3 regions of the Massilia sp. BGA-UO-ETr-WB1 genome follow, and region 2 is predicted to be linked to each of the others. Evidence: riboswitches for the same ligand, from Rfam matches in the RefSeq annotation. Region 2 holds a riboswitch; each other region holds the start of a gene.
What was found. Region 2 has a riboswitch for cobalamin ahead of AC56DV_RS04340 (TonB-dependent receptor plug domain-containing protein). Riboswitches for the same ligand answer to the same signal wherever they lie in the genome.
Positions count from the first base shown of each region.

Region 1: it holds a riboswitch for cobalamin, as region 2 does, so the genes downstream of both, AC56DV_RS11980 (CoA-acylating methylmalonate-semialdehyde dehydrogenase) here and AC56DV_RS04340 (TonB-dependent receptor plug domain-containing protein) in region 2, are expected to answer to the same signal.
Region 3: it holds a riboswitch for cobalamin, as region 2 does, so the genes downstream of both, AC56DV_RS23145 (TonB-dependent receptor) here and AC56DV_RS04340 (TonB-dependent receptor plug domain-containing protein) in region 2, are expected to answer to the same signal.

Region 1 covers NZ_JCAQOT010000023.1:799,170-805,292, forward strand. Annotated here, with positions in the region: gene AC56DV_RS11965 (enoyl-CoA hydratase/isomerase family protein) at 1-689, opposite strand, end outside; gene AC56DV_RS11970 (enoyl-CoA hydratase) at 686-1,468, opposite strand; gene AC56DV_RS11975 (acyl-CoA dehydrogenase family protein) at 1,478-2,638, opposite strand; gene AC56DV_RS11980 (CoA-acylating methylmalonate-semialdehyde dehydrogenase) at 2,649-4,154, opposite strand; cobalamin riboswitch at 4,305-4,522, opposite strand; gene AC56DV_RS11985 (thiamine pyrophosphate-requiring protein) at 4,706-6,123, opposite strand, start outside.
Region 2 covers NZ_JCAQOT010000019.1:517-6,639, forward strand. Annotated here, with positions in the region: gene cobT (nicotinate-nucleotide--dimethylbenzimidazole phosphoribosyltransferase) at 1-824, shown strand, start outside; gene AC56DV_RS04330 (adenosylcobinamide-GDP ribazoletransferase) at 837-1,631, shown strand; gene AC56DV_RS04335 (histidine phosphatase family protein) at 1,669-2,247, shown strand; cobalamin riboswitch at 2,253-2,482, shown strand; gene AC56DV_RS04340 (TonB-dependent receptor plug domain-containing protein) at 2,549-4,399, shown strand; gene AC56DV_RS04345 (FecCD family ABC transporter permease) at 4,431-5,453, shown strand; gene AC56DV_RS04350 (ABC transporter ATP-binding protein) at 5,465-6,123, shown strand, end outside.
Region 3 covers NZ_JCAQOT010000026.1:166,785-172,907, forward strand. Annotated here, with positions in the region: gene AC56DV_RS23130 (efflux RND transporter periplasmic adaptor subunit) at 1-423, shown strand, start outside; gene AC56DV_RS23135 (hypothetical protein) at 452-757, opposite strand; gene AC56DV_RS23140 (thiol:disulfide interchange protein DsbA/DsbL) at 790-1,440, opposite strand; gene AC56DV_RS23145 (TonB-dependent receptor) at 1,577-3,550, opposite strand; cobalamin riboswitch at 3,617-3,864, opposite strand; gene AC56DV_RS23150 (M1 family metallopeptidase) at 3,927-6,123, shown strand, end outside.

The DNA.
Region 1 (6,123 bases), on a different contig from region 2:
TGATTGTCGGCCGGCGCTTCGGCCCATTCCTGCGTTTGCAGCATATCGATCAGCCGCGCCTTGTCCGCGTGCTCCACGCGATAGTCGGCCAGGCGGGCGAATTGCGCGTCCGCCGCGTTCAGCGCGGCGCCGGTAAGCGCGAGGAAGGGGCCGGTGTGGCCGGGCGCGCGGTTCAGGAACCAGCTGCCGCCCACGTCCGGATACAGGCCGATGGCCACTTCCGGCATCGCCAGCCGCGAGCCTTCGGTGACCACGCGGTGGCTGGCGCCCGCCATCAGCCCGATGCCGCCGCCCATCACGATGCCGTGGCCCCACACCAGCACCGGCTTGGCATAGGTGTGGATGCGCTGGTCCAGCGCGTACTCGCGGCTGAAGAACTCCAGCGCGTAGCTGTTGGCCAGCGGATCGGCGGCCTGCGGCGAGGCGTGGTGCTCGCGCATGGAGCGGTACAGCCGCTGCAGATCGCCGCCGGCGCAGAAGGCCTTGTCGCCGGCGCCTTCCAGCATCACCAGCATGATGGCAGGATCGGCATCCCAGGCCGCCAACTGCTCATCCAGCAGCATGATCATGTCCAGCGACAGCGCGTTCAGCGTGCCCGGCGCGTTCAGCGTGGCCACGCCGATCAGCGCGCCCCCGCCGCCCTGGCTGCGGCAGGGCAGGGTGCGGAACAGTACCGGCGCCCCGTTCATGCCTGCCTCCACACCGGCGCGCGCTTCTCAAGAAATGCCTGCACGCCTTCGCGCTGGTTGGCGCCGCCGAACAGGCCGACGAAGGCTTCGCGCTCGGCCGGCAGCACATGCGCCATTGGCTGGCGGCGCGCGCCCTGGATCAGCTGTTTGCACGCCTGCACGCTGGCAGGGCTTTGTTTGGCGGCCTGCGCGGCGAGCGCCAGCGCGCGCGGCAAGGCGCCGCCGGTTTCCACCACTTCCTCCACCAGGCCGATGCGCTGCGCTGTGACGGCGTCGATGCGCTCGCCGCACAAAATCATGCGCTTGGCCCAGCCTTCACCCACCAGCCACGCCAGGTTCTGCGTGCCGCCCGCGCAAGGCAGCAGGCCCACGGTGGCTTCCGGCAGCGCCATCTGCGCCTGCGTTTCGGCGATGCGCAAGTCGCAGGCCAGCGCGCATTCCAGGCCGCCTCCCATGGCATAGCCGTTGATTGCCGCAATCGACACGCCCCGGAAGTCCGACAGCGCCTCGAACGCCGCGCCGAACAGGCGCGCCATCTCGTGGGCCACCGCCACGTCACCGTCCGAGAACAGCTTCAGGTCCGCGCCCGCAGAGAAGAACTTGGCGCCGCTGCCGGTCACCACCAGGCTGTAGACATCCGGATTGGCATTCAGGTCTTCCACCAGGCGGCGCAGGTCGCGCAGGCTGTCGGTGGTCCAGGTGTTGGCCGGCGGGTTGGCCAGCGTGAGCACTGCGGTGTGCTCCATGATCTGCAATTGCAAATTGGTGTAGGTAGTCACAGGGTCTCCTCAGAGGTTTTCTTCGGTTGGTGCATGCTGCAGTAAATGGCGCGCCACGATGACGCGCATGATTTCATTGGTGCCTTCCAAAATCTGGTGCACGCGCACGTCGCGCAGGAAGCGTTCCAGCGGATAGTCGCGCAGGTAGCCGTAGCCGCCGTGGATTTGCAGCGCCTCGTTGCAGACCGTGAAACCGGTGTCCGTGGCCAGCCGCTTGGCCATGGCGCAGTAGATGCCCGCGTTGGCCGCGCCCGCGTCGAGCTTGGTGGCCGCCAGCCGCACCATCTGGCGCGCCGCCACCAGGCCGGTCTGCATGTCGGCCAGCTTGAACTGCAAGGCCTGGAAGTCGCCCAGCACGCGCTTGAACTGCACCCGCTCGCCCATGTGGCGCTGCGCGCTGTTCAGCGCCGCCTGCGCCGCGCCGATGGAGCAGGTGGCGATGTTGATGCGGCCACCGTCCAGCCCGCGCATGGCCAGCTTGAAGCCGTCGCCCTCGCGGCCTATCAGGTGCGAAACGGGCACGCGCACGCCGTCGAAGCTGATGGCGCGCGTGGGCTGGCTGTTCCAGCCCATCTTCTCCTCCTCGCGGCCGTAGGTGATGCCGGCGCTGTTGGCCGGCACCACGAAGGCCGAAATGCCGCCCGCGCCCGCGCCGCCGGTGCGCGCCATCACCACCAGCGCGTCCGTCGCGCCCGCGCCGGAGATGAAGGCCTTGCCGCCGGTGATGAGGTAGCCGCCGTCATCCCGCACGGCGGCCGTGGTGAGCGAAGCCGCGTCCGAACCCGCGCCCGGCTCGGTCAGGCAATAGGACGCCAGCTTGCGGCCCGCCGCCAGGTCGGCGATCCATTCTTCGCGCACCTCGGGCTGCGCCCACTGCGCGATCATGGCGCTGGCCATGTTGTGGATGGTGAGATAAGCCGTGGTGGAAGGGCAGGCGCGCGCCAGCTCCTCGAACACCACGGTGGCGTCCAGCCGCGACAGGCCCAGGCCGCCCATGGCCTGCGGCACGTACAGGCCGCAGAACCCCAGCTCGCCGGCATGCGCGATGGTCTTGCGCGGGAAGATGCCCTCCGCGTCCCAGCGCGCCGCCTGCGCCGCCATCTCGCGCGCGGCGAACTGGCGCGCGGCGTCCTGGTAGGCGCGCTGGTCCTCGTTCAGTTCGAAGTCCATGACAGCCTCCTTACTTGAGCGAGATGGTCGTGTTCACGCCTCCTGTCACCGCCGCGTCGTCGAACCAGCGCGCGGTGATGGTCTTGGTTTGGGTGTAGAAGGCCACCACCTGCTTGCCGTAGGGGCCAAGGTCGCCCAGCTTGGAGCCGCGCGAGCCGGTGAAGGAGAACAGCGGCACCGGCACCGGAATCGGCACGTTGATGCCGACCTGGCCCGCGTCCACGTCCTCCTCGAAGGTGCGGGCCGCCGCGCCGGACTGCGTGAACAGCGCGGTGCCGTTGCCGTTCGGGTTGGCGTTGATGATGGCGATGGCTTCCTTCAGCGAGGCGGCGTGCATCACGCACAGCACCGGGCCGAAGATCTCCTCCTTGTAGACCGCCATGTCCTGCGTCACGCCGGAGAACACGGTGGGGCCGACGAAGTTGCCGCTCTCGTAGCCCGGCACGGTGGGCGCGCGACCGTCCAGCTCCAGCTGCGCGCCTTCTTCGATGCCCTGGCCGATCAGCTGCTGCACGCGGGCCTTGGCCTTGCGCGAGATCAGCGGGCCGATATCGGTGCCCGGTTCCGCGCCGGCGTTGATGGACAGCGTCTGCGCCTTCTTCACCAGGTCCGGCAGCCACTGCTGCGCCTCGCCCACCAGGATCACCACCGACAGCGCCATGCAGCGCTGGCCCGCCGCGCCGAAAGCGGCGCCGGCCAGGTTGTTCAGGGTCTGCTCGCGGTGCGCGTCCGGCAGTACGATGGCGTGGTTCTTCGCGCCCATCATGCACTGCGCGCGCTTGCCCGCCAGGGTGGCGCGCTGGTACACATGCGTGCCCACCGTGGTGGAGCCGACGAAGGACACGGCCTTGATGTCGGGATGGTCGCAAATGGCGTTCACCACGTCCGCGCCGCCGTGCACCACGTTCAGCACGCCGGGCGGAATGCCTGCCTGCAGCGCCAGTTCGGCCAGGCGCATGGTCACCATCGGATCCTGCTCGGAAGGCTTGAGGATGAAGGTATTGCCGCATGCGATAGCCATCGGGAACATCCACAGCGGGATCATGGCAGGGAAGTTGAACGGCGTGATGCCGGCGCAGACGCCCAGCGGCTGGTGCACGGTGTAGGTGTCCACGCCGCCGGCCACGTTGCTGGCCAGTTCACCCATCTGCAGCTGGCCGATGTTGGCCGCGTGCTCCACCACTTCCAGGCCACGGAACACGTCGCCCTCGGCGTCGGCCAGGGTCTTGCCTTGCTCGGCGGTGAGCAGGGCCGCCAGTTCGGCCATGTGCTCGCGGATCAGCGCCTGGTACTTGAGGAAGATGCGGGCGCGCGCGCCGATCGGCGTTTTGCGCCAGGTCTGGAAAGCGGCCTTGGCGGCGGCAACGGCTTGCGCCATCTCGTCCGGCGTGGCGTGCGGCACGCGGGCGATCACTTCCTGGGTGGCGGGGTTGACGACGTCGCTCCAATGCTCGGTGCGCGAATCGATGAAAGCGCCGTTGATGAGGAGTTTGACGGTAGGGATAGCAGTAGCCATGGTGTGCGTTCCTTGATGGGCGGCGCGCCTGCGTCTCTGCGCGCGTTGCGCCGCCAGTCTGCAAAGTAAGCCGTGCGGCGTCTCCCGCCGCGCGGCACCCGTCACGCGCCTTCCGCACGTGACCAGACCCGGCGCCGCCATGGAGCGGGCGGCGCTGAAGATCAACAGGCCGGTATCCGGGCTTGCAAGTCTTGCTGCTTCGCCTTCCCAGTCTCGTGGACCAGTGGCATGGATGAAGCAGCCGCACTTGCCTACCGTTGCGGAGGCAGCAGGGGCTTGGAGCGCGCGTTGTTCGGTGCGCGCCGACCACTTTCCCGTTTAACGCCGGACAAGAACTTGCCCGGCGCACCTGTTAAATAAAGATTAGCACAACAAGTGACGTTTACGTAAACGTAATTTGTTTTAATCCGCGTCTCGCAAAAATATCGATGGATAGCACTAGGTAGCACTAGCTAGTAGTGGTTAGCACATTTTAGTAAAACCGAAAAACAGGACACGCACCCTGCCCATGCCGGCAGAGGCGAGTAGCACTTTCATGCTTGGACACTACCTCAGGTCTTGGGCGGGAACCACGAATCCCACGTCTCCTTGATGGTCGCCTTGATGATGGCAATCGAGTCCGGGTCGCCCTTGAGCAGCGCCGAGAAGTAGGCGCGGGCCTGCTTGAGGGATACGTCCGGCGGCAGCGGCGGCACGTTCGGGTCGGTCACCATTTCAAGCACGCAGGGCCGGTCGCAGCGCAGCGCTTCGTCCCAGGCCGGGCCGACGTCTTCGGGGCGCGAGACGCGGATGCCTTTCAGGCCCAGCAGCTCGCCGTACGCGGCATACGGAAAATCAGGCAGCCCTTGCGACGGCGCATAGCGCGGATCGCCGCTGGTGCCGCGCTGCTCCCAGCTCACCAGATTCAAGTCGCCGTTATTCAGCACCATCACCACCAGGCGCGGATCCGCCCACTGCCGCCACAGCCGAGCCACGGTGATCAGCCCATTGATGCCGTTCATCTGCATCGCGCCGTCGCCGGCCAGCGCGATCACGGGCCGGTCCGGCCAGGCGAATTTGGCGGCGATGGCGTAGGGCACGGCCGGACCCATGGTGGCGAGTCCGCCGGACAGGCTGGCCATCATGCCGCGCCGCAGCCGCACGTCGCGCGCGTACCAGTTGGCCGACGAGCCGGAGTCGATGGTGAGGATGGCGCTGTCCGGCAGCCGCGATGACAGTTCCCAGAAAACGCGCTGCGGATTGACCGGGTCCGCTTCGTTCATGGCGCGCGCTTCCAGCACGTGCCACCAGCGCTGCACATTTTCCTGGATCTGCTGTTGCCAGCTGCGGTCGGTCTTCCGGTGCAGCAGCGGGATCAGTGCGGCCAGGGTGGCCTTGGCGTCGCCCACCAGGTTCAGCTCCATCGGATAGCGCAGGCTGGTGCGGCGCGCGTCGATGTCGATCTGCACGCCGCGCGCCTGGCCTTCTTTCGGCAGGTACTCGGCGTAGGGGAAGGACGAGCCCACCATCAGCAGCGTGTCGCAGCCGTTCATCATGTCGTGGCTGGGTTTCGTGCCGAGCAGGCCGATGGAGCCGGTCACATAGGGCAGGTCGTCCGGCACGGCGGCCTTGCCCAGCAGGGCTTTGGCGATGCCTGCGCCCAGCAGGTCGGCCACGGCGATCAGTTCGTCGGTGGCGTGCAGCGCGCCGGCGCCGGCCAGGATGGCGACCTTGCCGCCGGCGTTGAGGATGCCGGCCGCGTGCTGCAGGCCTTCCATCGACGGCTGCACGCTGGCGCTCAGCGCGCCGATGCCGCTGTGCAGCGAGCCGTGCTCGCGCGGCGGCTTGGGCACGGCGGGCAGGTCTTGCACGTCGTTGGGGAAGATGATGCAGGTGACGGTGCGCTGCTCCTTGGCGATGCGCATGGCGCGGTCGATCAGGTGGCGCACCTGCGCCGGGTCGTTCGCCACGTGCACGTATTCGTGCGCCA
Region 2 (6,123 bases):
GCGTTTCCGCCTACCCGCAGGACGTGACCTGGCAGATGGTGGAGAACTTCCTGGCCAAGGGCGCCGCCATCAATGTATTCGCCAGGCAGATGGGCTGCGCGCTGCACGTGGTGGACGCCGGCGTGAACCATGACTTCGGCGCGCGCGACGGCCTGCACGACCGCAAGGTGGCGCACGGCACCCGTAACTTCGCGCAGGAGCCGGCCATGACGGCGGAACAATGCGCCGCCGCGCTGGCGCACGGCGCGGCGCTGGCTGCGGACCTGGCGGGTAACGTGGTGGGCTTCGGCGAGATGGGCATCGGGAACACCACTGCCGCCGCCGCGCTGATGCACAAGCTGACCGGCATCCCGGTGGCGCAATGCGTGGGCGCGGGCACCGGCCTGTCCGCCGAGGGCGTGCTGCACAAGCAGCGCGTGATCGAGGCGGCCGCCGCGAAGCATGCCGATGCCAACGATCCGCTGGACGTGCTGGCGGCTTTCGGCGGTTTCGAGATCGCCATGATGGCGGGCGCCATGCTGAAATCGGCCGAGCTGCGCAAGGTATTGCTGATCGACGGCTTCATCGTCACCAGCGCGCTGCTGGTGGCGGCGCGCCTGCAGCCGGCCATACTCGACTACTGCGTGTTCGCGCATTGCTCGGACGAGAGCGGCCACAAACAGATGCTGGCCAACCTGGGCGCGCGCCCGCTGTTGAACCTGGGCCTGCGCCTGGGCGAAGGCACCGGCAGCGCGCTGGCCCTGCCGCTGCTGCACGCGGCGGTCAATTTCGTGAACCAGATGGCGACTTTCGAGTCCGCCCAGGTGAGCGAGAAGTCCGAGTAAGCGCGGCAGGCCATGCATTACGCCCTGCATCAGCTGCGGCTGTTCTTCATTGCGCTGCAATTCTTCACGCGGCTGCCCATCCCGCGCTGGGTGGGCTTCGATCCCGCGTGGCTGCACCATGCGTCGCGCTACTTCCCGCTGGTGGGGCTGGTGGTGGCCGCCATCGCCGCGGCGGTGTACGCGGCGGCGGCCTTCGTCTTCCCCGCGCCGGTTGCCGTGCTGCTGGCGACGGCGGCCGGCATCTACGCCACCGGCGCTTTCCATGAAGACGGCTTTGCCGACATGTGCGACGGCTTTGGCGGCGGCATGACGCGCGAGCGCGTGCTGGAGATCATGAAGGATTCGCGCATCGGTGCGTACGGCGCGATCGGCACCATCTGCCTGCTGGCGGTGAAATGCGCCGCGCTGGCCATGCTGCCGCCCGCCGTGGCGGTGGCCGCGCTGTTTTTGGCGCATCCGCTGTCGCGCCTTGCGGCCACGTCGCTGATCTGGCGCATGGAGTATGCGCGTGCAGAGGGCAAGTCCAAGCCCATGGCGCAAGAGATGAGCGGCGCGGAGTTTGGCATTGCCTGCATTTGCGCGGCGCTGCCGGCGGCTATCATCGGCGCGATGGGATGGCTGCCGTGGCAGTCCATCGCCGCCGCCGTGCCGGCAGCGCTGGCCGCCGCCGCATGGCTGGGCCGCAAATGCGCGCGCCGCATCGGCGGCTATACGGGCGACTGCCTGGGCGCGGTGCAGCAGTTGGCCGAAGTGCTGATCTACCTGTGCGTGCTGGCCGGCCTTGGACACGGCGCGTGGCAGATATGAGCACGCGGGCCCGGCGGCGCCACAGAGGGTGCGGGCCATGCGCCTGATCCTGGTGCGTCATCCGCAGCCGCTGGTGGCGCCGGGCGTGTGCTACGGCAGCAGCGACCTGCCCGCCGCGCCGGACGATATCGCGCGCGTGCATGCGGCGCTGCTGGCCAGCGCCAGCATCCCGCCCGGCACGCCGCTCTATTCCAGCCCCCTTCAGCGCTGCACCGCGCTGGCCAAGCGCCTCGGCCCGCACACGCTGGACGCGCGCCTGGCCGAGATGGATTTCGGCGCCTGGGAGCAGCGCAGCTGGGACGATGTCCCGCGCGCCGAGGTGGATGCCTGGGCGGCGGACCTGGCCTGCTACCGTCCCGGCGGCGGCGAGAGCGTGCTGCAGGTGGCCGAACGGGTAGCCGCCTTCCGCGCGGACCTGCTGCGCCGGCATGGCGGGCAAGCGGGCGGCCCGCAAGCCGCCGCCATCATCTGCCACGCCGGCACGATCCGCCTGCTGGCGGCGCTGGATGCTGGCCTGCGCGCCGGGTTGCCGCTGGCCGAAATCGCGCTGCGGGCCGCCGCCGCGCCGCACAAGGTCGCCTACGGCGAGACTGTCATTCTGGAAGCCGTCGCCTGAAGTCCGTATAATGGCCGGGTTTTGGTGCCCGCGCGCATGCCTATGCGCGCAGTTAAACGGGAAACACGAAGCCGCTCCCCTACCAGGAAAACGGCCAACGTGTGCTGCCCCCGCAACGGTAAACAAGTGTCGCCCACGGCGACAAGCTGCCTCCGACAAACCACTGTGCTCAGCATGGGAAGGTAAGGCAGTTCAACTTGCGAGCCCGGATACCGGCCAAAGCAGGTGGATGCGCAGCGCGCATCTGTTCAATCCAGCCCACGGGGAAGTAGGCTGGTTGCATACTATACAAAGAACTACTATGAGTTTTCCTGTAATCCGGCACGCGGCCGTCACGTCGCTGGCCATGGCTATGGCCGCGCCTTCCTTCGCCCAGACCACCGTATCGGACGCCGTGATCGTCACCGCCACCCGTTCGTCGCAACTGCAGCGCGACGTGCTGAGCGACATCGTCACCCTGCAGGCGGAAGACATCGCCCGCTCCGGCGCCGGCTCCATCACCGACCTGCTGCAGCGCCAGCGCGGCATCGAGATCGCCCGCAACGGCGGCCCCGGCACCAATTCCAGCGTCTACCTGCGCGGCGCCAATGCCAACCAGACCGTGGTGCTGGTGGACGGCGTGCGCATCGGCTCCATCACCTCCGGCACCGCCAGCTGGTCGGCGATTCCGCTGCAGGCCATCGAGCGCATCGATATCGTGTACGGCCCAATGAGCTCCCTGTACGGCGCCGACGCCATCGGCGGCGTGGTGCAGATCTTCACCAGGAAGGGCGCCGGCCCGCAGAACGTGTCCGCGTCCTTCGGCGTGGGCAGCGACCAGACCCGCAAATACGACGCCAGCATCTTCGGCGCCAGCGAAGGCGACAACAGCTTCAGCTACGCCATCAGCGCCGGCCGCGAAAAATCGGACGGTTTCTCGTCCACCAAGCCTGGCAGCAGCAGCTTCAACGCGGACGATGACGGCTACGACCGCACCAGCACTTCCGGCCAGTTCGGCTTCGAGCTGGCCAAGGGCCACGACCTGGGCCTGGTATTCCTCAACAGCCGCACCGACGCCCGGTTCGACAGCGGCGCCAGCCGCTACGACACGCGCAGCCAGACCAAACTGTCCAACCTGGGCGTGTTCAGCAAAAACCAGGTGATGGACAACTGGTACAGCACCGTGCAGCTGGCCAAGGCGGAAGACACCTCGATCTCCGACACCGGCGTGGCCAGCGCCTACAGCCGCATCGACAGCAAGCAGACCGACGTCACCTGGCAGAACGATTTCCGCATCGGCGACGATACGCTGCAGCTGCTGCTCGGCCACCGCGAAGAGAAGGTGGTGTCCGGTTCCACGCCCGCGCTGGGCAAGGTCCGCAAGACCGATTCCTACGCCGGCGCCTACAGCATGAAGCGCGGCGCGCACCTGGCCACCTTCGGCCTGCGCGCGGACGACAGCTCGCAGTACGGCACCAAGACCACCGGCTCGGCAGGCTACGGCTACCGCTTCAGCAGCGCGCTGCGCGTCAGCGCCAGCTTCGGCACCAGCTTCCGCGCGCCCACCTTCAACGAGTTGTACTATCCGGGCTTCGGCTACGAGAACAACAAGCCGGAGCAGGGCCGCAACGCAGAGGCAGGCCTGCAGTACGACGACGGCGTGACCGAATTCGGCGCCAGCATCTACCGCAACAAGCTGACCGACATGCTGGTGACCACCACGCCATGCCCGGACCCCACCCGCAAGGGCAGCTGCTCCTACAATGTGAACCACGCCATGCTGGAAGGCGTATCGCTGAGCGGCAGCCGCCGCATCGGCGCGTTCACCGTGGCCGCCAACGCCGACTGGCAGGACCCGAAGGATGAGACCACCGGCAAATCGCTGGCGCGCCGCTCGAAGAAGCATGGCAATGCCAGCGTAGAATACGCCGCAGGCGCGCTGACCGCGGGCGCCGAGCTGCAGGTTTCCGGCCGCCGCTTCGACGACGCCGCCAACCGCAACCGCCTCGGCGGCTACAGCCTGCTGAACCTGTACGCCACCTGGCAGTTCGCGCGCGACTGGTCCGTGCTGGCGCGCCTGAACAACGTCGCCGACAAGAACTACGAAGTGGCGCGCAACTACGGCACGCCGGGCGCCAAGTTCTTCGCCGCAGTTCGTTACGGTATCAAGTAAAGCGTTAAACAAAAGGGTCTTTTAAAGCACCATGCATCCACACCCCTCCAATCTGCGCACGCGGGCAAGCGCCATCACCGGCGGACTGCTGCTGTTCGTCATCGGCAGCCTGCTGTTCTCCGGCGTGACCGGCTCGGTCCACATTCCGCTGTCCGACATTCCCGGCGCGCTGGGCGAACTGTGGAACGGCAAGGCCGACAGCCTTGCCGCCACCCTGCTCGACCTGCGCGGCAGCCGCGCGCTGACGGCGTTCGTCACCGGCGCGGCGCTGTCGCTGGCGGGGGTGATGATGCAGGCCCTGCTGCGCAACCCGCTGGCCGACCCCTACGTGCTGGGCATCTCGTCCGGCGCGGCGGTGGGCGCGCTGGCGGCCATGATGTTCATGTGCGCGGCCTGGGTGGTGGACGCGGCGGCGTTCGGCGGCGCGGTGGCGGTGTCCATGATGCTGTACTTCCTGGCGCGGCGCGACATGCGCAGCGGCGCGGCGGCCGAAGGCGGCACCGCCCTGCTGCTGCTGACCGGCGTGATCCTGACGGCGGCCTGCACGGCGCTGATCACGCTGATGCTGTCGATCGCACCTGAAAGCCGCTTGCGCACCATGGTGTTCTGGCTGATCGGCGACCTGGCCGGGGCGCCGATGCGCTGGATACCGTGGATCGTACTGGCCGGCGCCACGCTGTTCGCGCTGCGCAGCGCGCGCGCCATCAATGTGATGGCGCTGCACGCCGAGGCGGCCGTTACGCTGGGCATCAACGTGGGCGCGCTGCGCAAGGGACTGTTCTTCGTGTCCGCCCTGCTGACCGCCAGCGCAGTGACCAATGCAGGCAGCGTGGGCTTCGTGGGGCTGATCGTGCCGCACGCCTGCCGCTTCGCCTTCGGCCCGGACCACCGCGTGCTGATCCCTGCGGCGATGCTGACGGGCGGCGGCTACCTGGTGCTGGCCGATACCCTGGCGCGCACCCTGTTCGCGCCGCTGCAGCTGCCGGTGGGCGTGGTGACCGCGCTGATCGGCACCCCGGTGTTCCTGTACCAACTCCACAGGCTGCAGAAATGACCGCCACCCGCATGATCACCACCCATGAGCTGACGCTGCGCATCGGCGCGCGCACGCTGATCGAAAAACTGGACTGGCAAGTGCGCGACGGCGAATGCTGGAGCGTGATCGGCCGCAACGGCGCGGGCAAAAGCACGCTGCTGCGCACTCTGGCGGGGCTGATCCCGCTGGATGAAGGCGGCGTGTCCATCCAGGGCCGCAGCCTGCCGGACTGGCCGCTGGCCGAACTGGCGCGCGAGCGCGCCTTCCTGGCGCAGTCGCGCAACGACGCTTTTGCCTACAGCGTGATCGAAACCGTGCTGTCGGCGCGCCATCCCTATCATGGCGACCGCTATTGGGAGAACACCGACGACCACCGCCTGGCCATGGAAGCCCTGGCGGCCATGGAAGTGGCGGAGCTGGCGCAACGCAATGTGCGCACGCTGTCCGGCGGCGAGCGCCAGCGCGTGGCCATCGCCGCCATGCTGGCGCAGGACACGCCGCTGCTGCTGCTGGACGAGCCGGCCAACGCGCTCGACCTGGCGCACCAGGTGAGCGTGATGCGCCTGCTGGCGCGCCTGTGCTGCGAACAACATAAAACCGTGGTGATGGTCGGCCATGACCTCACGCTGGCGCACAGCGTTTCCACCCACGCCCTGCTGCTGATGGGCGACGGCCGCTGGCTGGCCGG
Region 3 (6,123 bases), on a different contig from region 2:
CAGCTGAACCTGGAGCGCACCGTGGTGCGCGCGCCGGTGTCCGGCTACGTGACCAACCTGAACGTGCACGCGGGCGACTTTGCCGCCGTGGGCGCGGCCAAGCTGGCCATCATCGACAGCGCGTCCTACTACGCGGTGGGGTATTTCGAGGAAACCAAGCTGCCGCTGCTGAAAACCGGCGCGCCGGTGGAACTGAGCCTGATGGGCGGCGGCACGGTGCTGCACGGGCATATCGACAGCATCGCGCGCGGCATCACCGACCGCGACGCCGGCACCGGCCGCGAGCTGCTGGCCGACGTGAGCCCCACCTTCAACTGGGTGCGCCTGGCGCAGCGCGTGCCGGTGCGCATCCGGCTCGACAGTATTCCCAAGGACCTGACGCTGGTGGCCGGCACCACCTGCACGGTCAGCGTCCACGGCTAATAAAAAACCCGCCGAGGCGGGTTTGACTTTACGGCGAAGTGTGCGTGAGCGCGTAGCCCACGTGCTGCCACCAGTGATCGCGGGTGCGCACCGTTTTCATGCACTGCACGTCGGTCTCGCCCTTGAACATGCGGTCTTCGCATTTCTTGGTGGCATAGGCGTTGCGCTGGTTCTCAGCGTTGGCCAGCGCAATCATCAGCCACACCGAAAAGGCGATCACGATCAACAGCAAGCTCCACGCAACATGGTTGACGTGGCTGCGCCAGAACAGCTTGTTCTCATCCGGCGCGGACTCGCGGTACATCGCCATCACTTCTTTTTCGGTATCGCTCATTGTTCGCTTATCGTATTAACCGTATTAACGCGTTATTTCTTGGCGGCCTTGGCTACCAGGTAATCCATCACTTGCAGCGTCGCCTGCTGGGACGCCATCTCCGACTGGCCCGGACGGCCGGCCTGCGAAGGCGACGTGACGAAGCGGCCATCGATCACGATGGTCGGCGCGCTCTCCACCTTGTACGAATTCACCACCTGGGCCGCACGCTTCATTTTAGTCTGCACGGCGAAGGAATTAAAGTATTCCAGGTATTTCGCCTTGTCGATGCCGTTTTTGACCAGGAAATCGGTCATCGCATCGTCCTTGTTCAGGCGGTTGCGGTCGACGTGGATGGCGCGGAAGATCTTGTTGTGCATCTCTTCCAGCTTGCCCATCGCTTCCAGCGTCAGGTAGGCGTGCGCCTGCGCATCGTTCGGGCCGCCGGCGGGGAAATGGATGCGGCGGAAGGCGATCTTGTCGCCCTGCTTCTTCACCCAGTCGGCCATCATCGGCTCGATGGAGTTGCAGTGCGGGCAGGAATACATGAAGAATTCGATCACTTCCACCTTCTTGCCGGTGTCGGTACGCACAGGCGAGGCCAGCGTCGTGTAGTCCACCCCTTCCTTCGGTTCGGCTGCGGAAGCGCCGGCAGCGGTGAACGACAGGGCGGCGGCAGCAATGATCAGGCGCAGAAATCGCATAGTGGTCCTTCTAGAGTAAGAGTGGCAAACGCCGCGAGATTACCATTTTTTCGCGCCCGCCATCAGGCCGGGCGAAAAAAATCCCCGTCCAGCGGGGATTTTAAGCTTCACTTAATTCAGCTTATCGAGGGACGCTTCAGAATTCGTAGCGCGCCGACAACTTCAGCTGGCGGCCGTCCGAGGTGTAAATGCCGCCTTTGCACTGGAACGCCATGCCGTAGTAGTTCTTGTCCGTCAGGTTCAGGCCGGACAGCGCCACTTCCCAGGCGCCGAACTTGCGCGCGTAGCGGGCATCCAGCGTGGTGTAGGACGGGATGCGCGCGGCGCAGCTGTTGTCGAAATCGGAACCGAAACGCTGGCTGTCCACCCACTGCGCGCCGATGTCGGCGGTCTGGCCGTCGGCCGGGGTCCACGACAGGCGCGCGCTCAGCACGTTCTTCGGCACCAGCACCATTTCACGGCCGGCGATGGCGCCTTCGGTGAAAGTGGCTTTCACGCGCTGGTAGTGGCCGCTCAGGGTCCAGTCGCGCGCCAGCTCGGCGCTCGCGTCCAGCTCGAAGCCCTGGCGCTTGGTCGGCGCCAGGTTGGTGTTGGCGCCGAAGCCGAACGCGCCGGCGGTCGGATCGTAGAAGATCTCGTTGCGCAGCTCGTGGCGGAACACGCGCGCCGACAGCTTGCTGCCGCCGTCGGTGTAGGTGGTGCCCAGTTCCAGGTCGTGCGAGGTCTGCGGCTGCAGTACGGTGTCCGGCAGCGGAGTGTAGCCGTTTTCGTCGGCGTTGGCGACGCGGTAGCTGTGGCCGATCTTGGCGTGCAGCGTGGCTTTCGGCGACAGCGCGTAGCTGCCCTGCACGTCCCAGGCGTTCTGGGCCTGGGTGACGTCATAGTTGGCCACCGACCACGGCGACGGGTCGGTGTTGACTTTGTCGAACAGCTCGCGGCGCACGCCGGCGGCCAGGCGGAAGGCTTCCCACTTGACCTCGTCGCGCAGGTACAGCGCCTTCGATTTCTGCGTCGCCTTGGACGGGCTGCCGCCCTTCACGTCGCGGGTCCAGTCGATGAAGTCCACGCCCACCACCGCTTCGTTCAGCAGGCCGCCGAACTGGCTCAGCTTGCGCACGCGCGGCGAGAACTGGGTCTGCTTGCTTTCGTAGTCGACTTGGTAGGTACTGGCGGGGAAGATGTAGGTCGCTTCCAGCTCCTTGCGGCGGTGCGACAGCTCGGCGGCCAGGTCGTAACCCGCCACCTTGGCTTCGATGAACGCGGTGAAGCGGTCGCTGTCGAGCGAGCCGAAGTCCTTCGGCGTGCTGGCCTGGCGCGGGTTGGCGTCGAACTGGGCCTGGGTCAGTGAGCCGGCGAAACGCGAGTCCTGGCGCGTGCTCGACAGGCGTACGCCGGCGCGGCCGTCGGTGAAGGCCAGCTGCGCGCCGGCGTTCACGCTGCGCGATTTGAAATCGTTGTTGTCGCGGTAGTTATCGGTGTCCAGCGCGCCGCCGGACAGGTCGAACGCCCAGTTGCCCGCGCCATGCGTCAGCGCCGCGCGGCCTTCGCGCAGGCCGAACTGGCCCACTTCGCCGAACACGCTGCCATGGGTGCCCGCCGAGCGCGCGCCTGGACGCTTGGTGACGATCTGGATCACGCCGCCGGTGGCGCCGTCGCCGAACAGCACGCTGCTGCCGCCGCGCGTGATCTCGATGCGCTCGACCGAATCCACCGGGATGGTGGACAGGATGGCCGAACTCAGTTCATTCTCGGACAGGCGCACGCCGTCCAGCATCACCACCATGTTCTGGCTGCTGTTGGTGCCGAAGCCGCGCAGGTCCAGCGCGAAGTCCGGGCTGCCGTCCAGGCTCTGGTGGCCCAGCACGCCGCCGATCTTGCGGATGGCCTGGTTCACGTCGCTGGCGCCGGAGCGGCGGATCTCGGCCGCGCTGATGACGGTGGCGCCGATGGGCAGCAGCGACGGGTCGCTGTCGAAACGGGCGCCGGTGACCACTACCGGGGCCAGCACCTGCGCCGGGGTCTGGGCGGCAACCGGGGCGGCGGCGGTGAAGCACAGGGCAATGGCAAGCGCCATCGGTGCCGGCGAACGGCGGGAATTCGAGTTGTTCATTGTGTTCTTTACGCGTAGTGAGCATCCGCCTGCGTCCCCGCAGGGCGGATTCAACGGAAGGCTGTTCGCGCTTCCACCTGTCTGGCCGGTATCCGGGCTGGCAAGACGGGACGGGATCACCTTCCGGCGCAGGCCTTGCCTGCACAGTGGTTGTCGATCCAGCCTGCCGCGCACTCTACAGCGCGGCGCTTGCGTACCGTTGCGGGGGCAGCACACCTTGGCCGCCGCGCTGCCGATGAGCGCTGGCTGCCTTGTGTTTCCCGTTTAACTGCGTCCATGGACATGGGCGCGGGCACCAAAACGCGGCCATTATACTCCTGCCGATCAGGTTGATAACGTTGGCAATTTATTACGGGCTTGGTTTATAGTGGCGGGCATGAACGCACACTCATACCGCAAGCTCGCCGCCGTCGCCGCCGTGGCAGCCGCAGCCACGCTGGCGGCGCTGGCCCTGGCGCAAGTCCAGGTCATCGCCATCCCGGAACCCTACACGGACACCGGCATCCCCTTCGCCCCGGCGCAGGCTGCCGCCGTGACCACGCCCAGCGCGCCGGACGCCTGGGGCGGGCCGCGCACCGGCAGCGAGCCGACGCTGTCGGACCGCGTGGTGGACTACAAGATCGAAGCCACGCTGGACCCGGTCAAGCACACGGTGGACGGCAAGCAGCAGCTCACCTGGCGCAACCGCAGCGCGCACCCTGTGCGCACGGTCTACCTGCACCTCTACCTGAACGCCTTCGAGCACGCCGGCACCACCTTCTTCACCGAACACCGCGCCATGGGCGGCCAGGGCATGTTCAGCACCGACCCCAAGGACGGCGAATGGGGCCACATCGACCTGCGCAGCGTGACGCAGGGCGGCGCCAAGGTGGAGCAATCTTTCGTGCAGCCGGACGGCGGCCCGGCCGGCGACCGCACCGTGGTGCGCCTGGACCTGCCGCAGCCGGTGGAAGCGGGAGCCAGCACCACGCTCGCCATCGACTTCCACAGCCAGCTGCCACGGCTGCTGGCGCGCAGCGGCTACTTCGGCAGCTTCCACCTGGTGGCGCAGTGGTTCCCCAAGATCGGCGTGCTGGAACTGGCGGGCGAACGCGGCGCCACCAAGCCGCGCTGGAACGTGCACGAGTACCACGCCGAGTCCGAGTTCTACGCCGACTTCGGCAGCTTCGACGTGAAGCTCACCGCGCCCAAGGAATACACGGTGGGCGCCACCGGCGAGCTGCAGGGCGCGCCGGTGGAAAAGAACGGCATGCTCACCCACCACTACGTGCAAGGCGACGTGCACGATTTCGCCTGGACCGCAGACAAGCGCTACGCGCCGCCGCTGACCGGCAGCTGGAGCGGCGCGGGCAGCCCGCCCGTCAGCATCAAGGTGCTGTACGCGCCGGAGTTCAAGGCCAGCGCGGCGCCGTCGCTGAAGGCCGCGCAGGACGCGCTCACCTACTACTCAAAGACGCTGGGCCCCTACCCCTACAAGACGCTGACCGTGGTGCTGCCGCCGCATAACGCCGGCGCGGCGGCGGGCATGGAATACCCCACCTTCTACACCGCCGACAGCTTCACCAAGGTGGAGAAAAACTCGCTGGAGGAATTCGACCTGGACCTGGTCAACATCCACGAATTCGGCCACGGCTACTTCTACGGCATCCTCGCTTCCAACGAGTTCGAGGAACCGCTGCTGGACGAAGGCCTGAACGAATACTGGAACATGCGCATGGCGCGCGAGCGCGGGCAGCGGATCCACCCGGCGCCGTGGTGGCTGCGCGCCGTCGGCATCTCGCCGGGCTTCGACGGCTTCCACTATGAACTGGGCGGCGCGGTGCGCGAGAACCCGGCCGATCCGGCGGGCCAGAACGCGTATTCGCGCCTGCAGGGCATCGGCCCGGCCTACAACCGCAGCGCCATCATCTTCCACGACCTGGAGGCGCAGTTGGGCAAGGAAGCCACCGAGCAAGCCTTCAAGGAATACTACAGGCGCTGGCGCTTCCGCCACCCCAGCATCGCCGACTTGCGCGAGACGCTGGCCGAAGCCAGCGGCCAGCGCGCGGTGGTGGAGCGCGTGTTTGCGCAGCAGATCTACCGCACCGGCAAGGTGGATGACCGCGTGCAATCGATCCGCAGCGAGGAAGTGCTGCCGCAGCCGGGCAGCAGCATCGTCAACGGCAAGCGTGTGGCGCTGACGCAGGAGCAGGTGGACCAGCAGATCGACGCCGCGCGCGAAAAATGGGACAAGGCGCACCCGGAAGCCAAGGCCGGTACCGGCCCGTATCCCTTCCTCACCGAGGTCGTGGTGCGCCGGCGCGGCGAGGCCGTACCGCAAACGCTGTTGGTGCGCTTCGCCGACGGCAGCAGCGAAACCGTCAAGTGGGACCCGCAGAACGGCGAACGCTGGCAACGCTTCGTATGGCAAAAGCCGGCCAAGGCCGTGTCGGCCCAGCTGGACCCGGAACGCAAGCACCTGCTGGACACCAACAAGCTCGACGACAGCCGCACGCTGAAGGCCGACGGCGCCGCCTCGCGCCGCTGGACCTTCGACCTGGCCGCGCTCGCGCAAACCATCCTGACCCTGATCG